Regions from separate parts of the Brevibacillus sp. 7WMA2 genome, predicted to be linked through region 1. Evidence: riboswitches for the same ligand, from Rfam matches in the RefSeq annotation. Region 1 holds a riboswitch; the other holds the start of a gene.
What was found. A riboswitch is a leader RNA that binds a small molecule or an ion and turns the genes downstream of it on or off. The one in region 1 is predicted to bind cobalamin.
Positions count from the first base shown of each region.

Region 2: it holds a riboswitch for cobalamin, as region 1 does, so the genes downstream of both, metE (5-methyltetrahydropteroyltriglutamate--homocysteine S-methyltransferase) here and GOP56_RS17325 (hypothetical protein) in region 1, are expected to answer to the same signal.

Region 1 is NZ_CP048799.1:4,065,451-4,069,887, forward strand. It holds gene rpmG (50S ribosomal protein L33) at 1-9, shown strand, start outside; gene GOP56_RS17320 (serine hydrolase domain-containing protein) at 175-1,377, opposite strand; cobalamin riboswitch at 1,677-1,874, shown strand; gene GOP56_RS17325 (hypothetical protein) at 2,042-2,266, shown strand; gene mmgD (citrate synthase) at 2,263-3,375, shown strand; gene prpD (2-methylcitrate dehydratase) at 3,491-4,437, shown strand, end outside.
Region 2 is NZ_CP048799.1:1,246,159-1,250,595, reverse strand. It holds gene GOP56_RS04820 (manganese catalase family protein) at 184-753, opposite strand; gene GOP56_RS04815 (spore coat protein CotJB) at 770-1,051, opposite strand; gene GOP56_RS04810 (spore coat associated protein CotJA) at 1,054-1,269, opposite strand; cobalamin riboswitch at 1,548-1,744, shown strand; gene metE (5-methyltetrahydropteroyltriglutamate--homocysteine S-methyltransferase) at 1,910-4,204, shown strand.

The sequences.
Region 1 (4,437 bases):
ACGAAATAGCTGGTAGGTAAGACAAAGACACTCTTTTCGCATCTAAGAGAAAAGAGTGTCTTACTCATAGTCGGGGATCTCTGTTCAACCACATTTGCTAGTAGCTAGAGATTGGGTAGTAAAGAAATCAGCTAGCTGAGAATCGTGCCGTCAGTATGCGGAAGCAAATGAAGTTTATTTACTAAAATGATTCGCGATCGATTGAAACACAGCAAAATTTTCATCATGATAATCAGCTCTACCGTAATCAGGGTCAGCGCTGGTTTTGACGATTACTACGTTGGCCTTTGGATTAACATAGATGAATTGTCCATAGACTCCAATTGCGCTGTAGGAACCATCTGCGGGATCAGCCTCCCACCATTGGTATTGGTAGCCTAACACTCCCTTAGGGTCGTGATTAGGCTGAGGCTTTTCTATCTGTGTGGACTCTTGCACCCACTTTTTTGAAATGATTTGTTTTCCGTTCCAAACTCCTTCATGAAGATATAAGCTTCCAAACTTAGCATAATCCCTAATGGTTGCGTTTAGACCCATAAAGGATAGCTCTGTGCCAAGGCGATCGGTACTCCAGTAAGCATTAGATTCCATTCCAAGAGGCCCCCAAATTTTCTCCTGTAAATATTGGGACGGAGGATTGCCCGTAACCTTACTGATCAGCATGCCGAGAACCTGTGTATCAATGCTGATATAATGCTGAAAGGTTCCGGATGGCCGCTGAGATTGTAGCCCCAGGGCATAATCATTAATCGATTTATCGAATAGAAATGTCTTATACATCATCATGTTTATATCTGAGAAGGTGGCGTCATAGTCTTCATCAAAGCTAACTCCAGAAGCCATTCGCAGAATATCCTTAATCGGTACACCATCATAGCCGCTGCCCTTCAATTCTGGGACATAGTGGGTGATCGGATCATTTACATTTTTAATGAATCCTTCATCAAGAGCGATACCAACAAGTGCAGAGATAAATGACTTAGCCACTGACCAAGAAGTAAACCTTGTTTGTTCATTTATACCATTTTGATAGAATTCCTTCACGATCTTATCATCCTTGAGCACTAGTAATCCATTCGTCTTTGTTCGTTGCAAAAAGTCTTCAATAGCTAATGTTTGATCTTTGTATGTATAAGTTTGGGGCAACTCTTTTTGTAATGTATCAAAATGGAAAACAGGCTGCGATGCTTCTATAGCGCGACTTGGAAAAATATTGTCCATGCTCTGAAAATTATAGCTAAGCTTATCCTTATTCAGCACGTGAATAATGTTCCAATTCCGAATTACTGCCCACATGAGGAGAAGTAATATAGCAGCAACAATGATACTTATGCTATACCACCATATTTTCTTTTTCGATAGTTGTTTACTCTTCAAGAAATACCCTCCTTTATTTACCTAATTATGGTATTTCATTTGATTATAAGATAGCGGGATATTCTTGTTCAATATATTGGGTTTTTATCCTGTTTTTAGGATATGAGGACTTATGATTTTACATTCATTCGTTTATTGCTAAACAGAACATGAAGCCGCTATTGGTTATTTTTTGTTTAGAGAGCGTATATACATGTACAATAAGTTCAACATGATGATATCAAAGCAATAAAGTCACTACAGATATAAAATTAATAATTGTAATTTTTTAGACTATTTGTTATGTTTAAGCTGAAAATCAAATATGTGTAGAAACAGGTGCAGATAACCTTCGTTATTTGCTTAAAAGGGAAGTTCGGTTAGAATCCGACGCTGTCCCGCAACTGTAAATGAGAGCTATTCGAAAAAATGCCACTGTTTTCATTCAAATGAAAATGGGAAGGTTCGAATCGCGATGATCATGAGCCAGGAGACCTGCCTGTTTTAGCACACACATCAGTTCCTACGAGGATAGGAGGTGTTACGTGCGAGCGATGAAACATGTGGTATTTTAAGATTTTTACATGTTTATTTGAGTTTTTCGCTTTCGCCCATTAACAACAACTTTCTTTTAGGAAGTTGTTTTTTTGCGTGTTGCGCTGCTTTGAAGTCTAGGAGGGATTTTTTGTTTGGGACAATAGGGTACTTTAGAAATTATTTCAACACAGCAATCATGAACAATCTAAGTATAGAAAGTCCTAATTCGCTAGAAGTCATCTATGGTCTATTAGGGAATGAAATCAAGCGACAAGACGTTACAGAGGAAGTCAAAACAGATTACTATCGCAACCTTGAAAAAGCCTACAAGCTAACCAAAGAACAGTTATTTGGAATGGAGGAAGAAGAATGAACGAGCTTGAAAAATTTTCTCCTGGGCTAGACGGTGTGGTGGCTACAGAAACAAGCATTTCCTACCTTGATACCATACAAGAGGAAATCGTGATTCGGGGTTACGATCTGATTGAGCTTTCTAAATCCGTTAGCTATGTCGATATTATTCATCTTTTACTGGAGGGACGGCTTCCCGATCAGGCAGAGAAAAACTCTTTGGAAAGAAGCATGCTAGAGCGAGATGAATTGCCTAGTGCGGTGTTTGAGGTTTTAAAGCTGTTGCCTGAGCAGACACACGCTATGGATGGCCTGCGAACAGGAATTTCCGTTCTGGGAGGGTATGATCATCGAATTGACGATCGCTCCATGCTTGTTAATAAGGAGCGGGCTTATCGGTTATTAGGTCAAGTTCCTAGCATAGTGGCTAATAGTTATCGGATTCTGACCAAAACCGAGCCGATCCATCCGGACAAAAATTTACCGTATAGTGCTAACTTCTTCTATATGGTCACCGGGAGAAAGCCATCGCCGATTGAGGAAAAAATATTTGATCTGTCTCTGCTTTTGTACAGCGAGCATGAGATGCCGAATTCCACGTTTACAGCAAGGGTCATCGCTTCTACGCAATCGGATTTGTACGGAGCTTTGACGGGGGCGGTTGCTTCCTTGAAGGGTAGTCTTCATGGGGGAGCAAATGAGGCTGTTATGCACTTATTGCTAAAGGCAGGGACAATTTCCAAGTTCGAGGAGATGCTGTGTACCAAGCTGTCCAACAAAGAAAAGATAATGGGATTTGGTCACCGGGTCTATATGAAAAAAATGGACCCGAGAGCGACAATGATGAAAGGAGCCTTACAGCAGCTATGTCATATAAAAGGAGACGATCTTTTATACCACATGTGTGAAGCCGGTGAGAGGATTATGGAGAGGGAAAAGGGACTTTACCCGAATTTGGACTACTATGCAGCGCCTGTGTATTGGATGCTTGGGATTCCTATTCCATTGTATACACCTATCTTTTTCGCTGCGAGAACAGCAGGAATTTGCGCACATGTTCTTGAACAGCACGCACAAAATCGTCTATTCCGGCCACGTGTAAAATATGTAGGCGAGCGGCATGTTCTTTGAGGTAGGATTGGGAATTTTATGTGAAGCCAGCAACGCCTACATGATGTTCTGACCAACATCACGTACCATGATAAATAATTTTAAATAGAAAGGGAAGGATACTTTGTTAAAAAATATGGAGATAAACAAAACGGATGAGCTGATCGAGCAAATTACAGATTATGTTTTACATAAGAGGATTACGAGCTTGGAAGCATTTGAGACTGCTAGATATGTCCTGCTGGATACACTTGGATGTGGAATTTTGGCATTAAGCTATCCTGATTGCACGAAGCTGCTTGGACCTATTGTTCCGGGGACAGTTGTTCCCAATGGATGTAGGGTGCCAGGTACATCCTTTGTTCTTGACCCAGTGAGAGGCGCTTTTAATATTGGTTGTATCATTCGTTGGCTAGATTACAATGACACGTGGCTGGCGGCAGAATGGGGACATCCATCAGATAATCTGGGCGGAATTTTAGCTGTTGCTGATTATATAAGCCGTGTACGTATCGCGGAGGGGAAACAGCCATTAACGATGCATCAAGTGCTGGAGTCGATGATTAAAGCACATGAAATTCAGGGAGTGCTGGCATTAGAAAACAGCTTGAATCGAGTCGGGCTTGATCATGTATTGTTTGTTAAAATTGCAACAACAGCAGTGGTAGCACAGATGCTAGGAGGAACCCGGGAAGAAATAAACAACGCATTATCAAATGCTTGGCTTGATAATAGCAGTTTACGGACATATAGGCATGCTCCGAATACAGGATCACGTAAATCCTGGGCTGCTGGCGATGCAACTAGCCGAGGTGTTCAGCTAGCTATGATGGCCTTAAAGGGAGAAATGGGATATCCAACAGCTCTTACTGCACCAGGCTGGGGATTCCAGGATGTTTTGTTCAATAAACAAGAGTTAAAGCTAGCTCGACCCTTGGATGCCTATGTAATGGAGAATGTGCTGTTCAAAGTCTCCTATCCAGCCGAATTTCATGCACAAACAGCCGCGGAATGCGCAATCAAGCTTCATCCGGAGGTAATGGCTCGTTTTGATGAGATTGACAGCATTACAATCACAACGCA
Region 2 (4,437 bases), 2.5 Mb from region 1:
GATCTGTAAAGTATGAATTAATCGTATTTCTACAATTCCCACTTGAAAAGCTTTTTGACATAAGGCTGGACATGAGCGTAGAGGAAAATAGCGCGTAGAAAAAAACATTTGACCAAATCTCTTACTAGAAATTTGGTCAATTAGCCTTTCATATTCACTTGTAGTGTCTAATTCGTTACGTAGTTAGAAAATCTTCTTCTGTTCCCGATCTGCTTTTAGAATTTCCACTGCTTCACGGAACCGTTGAGAATGTACAATTTCACGTTCACGAAGGAAAGAAAGGCTATCGATTAAATCGACATCATCAGTCATATTAATCAACCATTGATAAGTAGCCCGTGCCTTTTCTTCGGCAGCAATATCCTCATACAAGTCTGCAATAGGATCACCTTTTGCTTGAAAATATGTAGCTGTGAAAGGCACACCGGCCGCATCATGAAAAAACAAAGCCTTATCATGGCTTGCGTAATGTGCGCCAAGACCAGCTTCCTCTAGCTGTTCAGGAGTAGCGTCCTTCGTTAGCTTATATACCATTGTTGCAATCATTTCGAGATGGGCAAATTCTTCTGTGGAAATATCGTTTAAAAGACCAATGACCTTATCAGGAACCGTATAGCGCTGATTCATATAACGTAGCGCGGCCGCTAATTCTCCATCAGCTCCACCGTATTGTTCCATCAAGTACTTTGCCATTTTCGGGTCGCATTTGCTTACGCGAACAGGATACTGTAACTTTTTCTCATAAATCCACATTCAAAATTCCCCCTTTCTAGACCTGCCAAGGCCAAGGTACTTCGTTCCACGACCAAGGGTACTGTGAAAAGCTATTGCCAAAATTCATCAGAGGTCCGAATAAAGATTCATATTCGCGCTTTAGTGTCATACTTTGCTGAGCCATATCGTTGAATTGCCTAATAGCAGTCATATCAGTAGGATGTGTATCAAGATACAGGTTTAGCTCCACTAAAACAAAGTCGATCGCCTGAATTTGGTGAAGCAGCTCATAAAATTGTTGCTGGCGTTCATCCGTAGAAGTATCATGATCGCTCATTTTTATTTGCCTCCCTTGTACGGATTTTCATAAGGCGCATACAGAGCAGGCCAGAGGGTACCTAAGCAAAGAGCTTTGCATGGATCAAATTGCGGTAAATTCGGAGGTTGAAATCCTAAGTAAAGCTGTGGTGGTGTCTCATAAGTTACAATCCGTTGTGGCGGACAAGGATCACATGGACCGATGAAAGGAAAGTATGCCTTTCGATTTCGACTCATATGATTGCCTCCTTTCCTGTAGATGTCCTTATATGCTTATCAACTGGACAAGGAGAGTAGAACAGAAAACATAGGTAAAAAGAGAAGGAATCCCCCTTTTTTCGTGCAATTTGACAAAAAGGGCGGGCAAAATTCAGTTTGCCATGGAAGTGGCAGAAGTTTCCTGCGACAATAGGAAACTGAATTAAATAAAAATATGGAATTTTATGTGAAGTTATATTATGATAGCAAGCATACCTAGAATAAAGGGTAGGTATATATCTTGGTGATATGGATGAATTAAATATGTGGAAATAGGTTCTTTGAACTATGAGTGTCAAGGATGAAAAGGGAAGCACGGTGTAAATCCGTCACGGTCCCGCCACTGTAAAAGAGGAGTCAGTACAAAAAAACCACTGATCAACGAAGGATTGGGAAGGTATGTGCTGATGTGGATTCTTAAGTCAGGAGACCTGCCTATTTCAACAACACTGTGTGACCTACGGGAGATAGGGAGGTGTTAGATAGCTGTGGCAGTTGTACAAGTATATTCACTGCTTGTTCGGGCATCTCTAACCATCTTTTGAACGGGGAGAGATGCTTTTTTGTTTGAGTTGTGTTTTTTACTGAAAATATAACCTGTTTAGGAGGGCGAACAAGCATGAATAAAGGAATAAGTAGCAATTTAGGATATCCACGCATTGGGGAAAATCGCGAATGGAAAAAGGGATTAGAAGCATTTTGGGCCGGGACAATTGAAAAGAAGGAATTTCTTGCCCAAATGCAACAAAGCAGACTCCAGCACCTGCAAAAACAAAAGGAAATAGGGATTGATCTGATCCCGGTCAATGATTTCACTATGTATGATCACATGTTGGATATGGCTGTGATGTTTGGATATGTTCCAAAACGCTATGAATATGCTGGTGGGGTAGTACCTTTGTCCACCTATTTTGCAATGGCACGAGGAAATCAGCATGCAGTTGCTTGCGAAATGACCAAATGGTTTAATACCAATTATCACTACATCGTGCCGGAGTTTCAGGACATCAAACCCGTCCTGACCGAAAATAAACCGCTTCTTGCTTATAAAGAGGCGAAAGAGGAGCTAGGGATTAAAGGAAAACCTGTCATAATAGGACCGTATACCTTTATTAAGCTATCCAAAGGGTTCGATCGGCTCCAGATACCGGCGATTATCCTACAGCTTGTTCCTCTTTATGTGCAGGTTCTAACAGAATTAGCGCAGGAAGGCGTGGAATGGGTTCAGATGGATGAGCCCATTCTAGTAACATCATTATCCGAAGACGAAATGAAGACGATCTCCTACATCTATGAACAGCTTCATGAGGCTGTTCCACAACTACAAATCATGCTACAAACCTATTTTGGCTCCGTTACATTTTACAAAGAAGTGATTAAGCTACCTGTAGCAGGAATTGGATTAGATTTTGTCCATGATGCAGGACGCAGCCTTGAGCAGATCACAACAAATGGTTTCCCTCAGGATAAAGTACTTGGGGCGGGCATCATTGATGGTAGGAACATTTGGCGGGCAAATCTGACTCAAAAGACAAATCTTCTTGCTACAATCAAAGAGCATGTCGATGCATCCCGTATCTGGATTCAGCCATCTAGTAGTCTACTTCATGTTCCAATCAGTCTAAATCAAGAGACACAGCTTGATCCACTAGTTAAAGATTCATTGGCGTTTGCAGATGAAAAACTAATTGAAATCAAGCATATTACAGATTGGTTGCAGAACCGAGAGGAAAGCGTTAAAGAGATTTTTGCTGAGAATCAAACCATTTTAGAACGGGTAGCGAACTCTGTAGCTCGCAATCGCCCACATATACATGAGGCTGTTGCCAGCTTGCAATTAGATCAGATCGGCCGTGCATCTGATTATGAACAACGGCGAAAACAACAACAGCACCAATTACAGTTACCAATTCTCCCTACTACAACGATTGGTAGTTTTCCACAAACAACAGAAGTTCGTCAGGCGAGAAATAAATGGCGGAAGGGGGAATGGTCGGCAGAGAAATATGAGCAATTTTTGCAAGCAGAAATCCGGGAATGGATTGACATACAAGAGAAGGTTGGGCTTGATGTGTTGGTTCATGGGGAATTTGAACGGACAGATATGGTGGAATTTTTTGGCGAAAAACTAGGTGGATTCGCTTTTACTAAAAACGGATGGGTGCAATCCTATGGCTCACGTTGTGTAAAACCACCAGTTATTTACGGAGATGTAGAGTTTATTGAGCCGATGACAGTTAAGGAGAGTATCTATGCACAATCTCTTACAACGAAACCGGTCAAGGGAATGATTACAGGACCTGTCACAATTTTAAATTGGTCCTTTGTGCGTGACGATATTTCCAGACAGCAGGTAACCTATCAAATTGCACTCGCCTTACAAAAAGAAGTAGAGGCGTTAGAAGCTAGTGGGATCACGATGATTCAGGTTGATGAACCAGCACTACGTGAAGGGTTACCGTTAAAGAAAACGGAATGGGAAGCATATTTAGAATGGGCTGTAAAAGCCTTCCGCTTAACGACTTCTACTGTAAAAGACACGACCCAAATTCATACCCATATGTGCTACTGCGAGTTTCATGATTTTATCGATTCTATCAGCGAATTGGATGCAGATGTTATTTCAATAGAAACATCACGCAGCCATGGTGAGCTAATCCATGCTTTCCATAATCATTCCTATCTGAAAGGAATTGGTCTAGGTGTCTATGATATTCATAGTCCCCGCGTTCCAGCTGTAGAAGAAATGATAAAAATGATAGAGAATGCTCTACAGGTCCTTGAACCCAGACAATTTTGGATTAATCCCGATTGCGGTTTAAAAACAAGAGGGCGTAAGGAAACGATCGCTTCCTTAGAAAATATGGTGACTGCTACTCGATTAGTTCGTAACACCATAACAGCTATTCCCTAGGATTTACTAGAGTCGAAGGGGAGAAATGGATTTACCAGAAAAAAGAGTACGAGATTCAAAACATACCTTCACAGATCCTGTGTTTCCCCAATACGAATCATCACAATACAATACTGAAAATAAGTAAAGGACAGAGAAGATAAAGATCAAAAACAACCGGGTTAGTTGATTGGCAGCATTTCTACATGGGGTGATACCCTAAGCACTGAAATGCTGCCATTCTATTTTATATA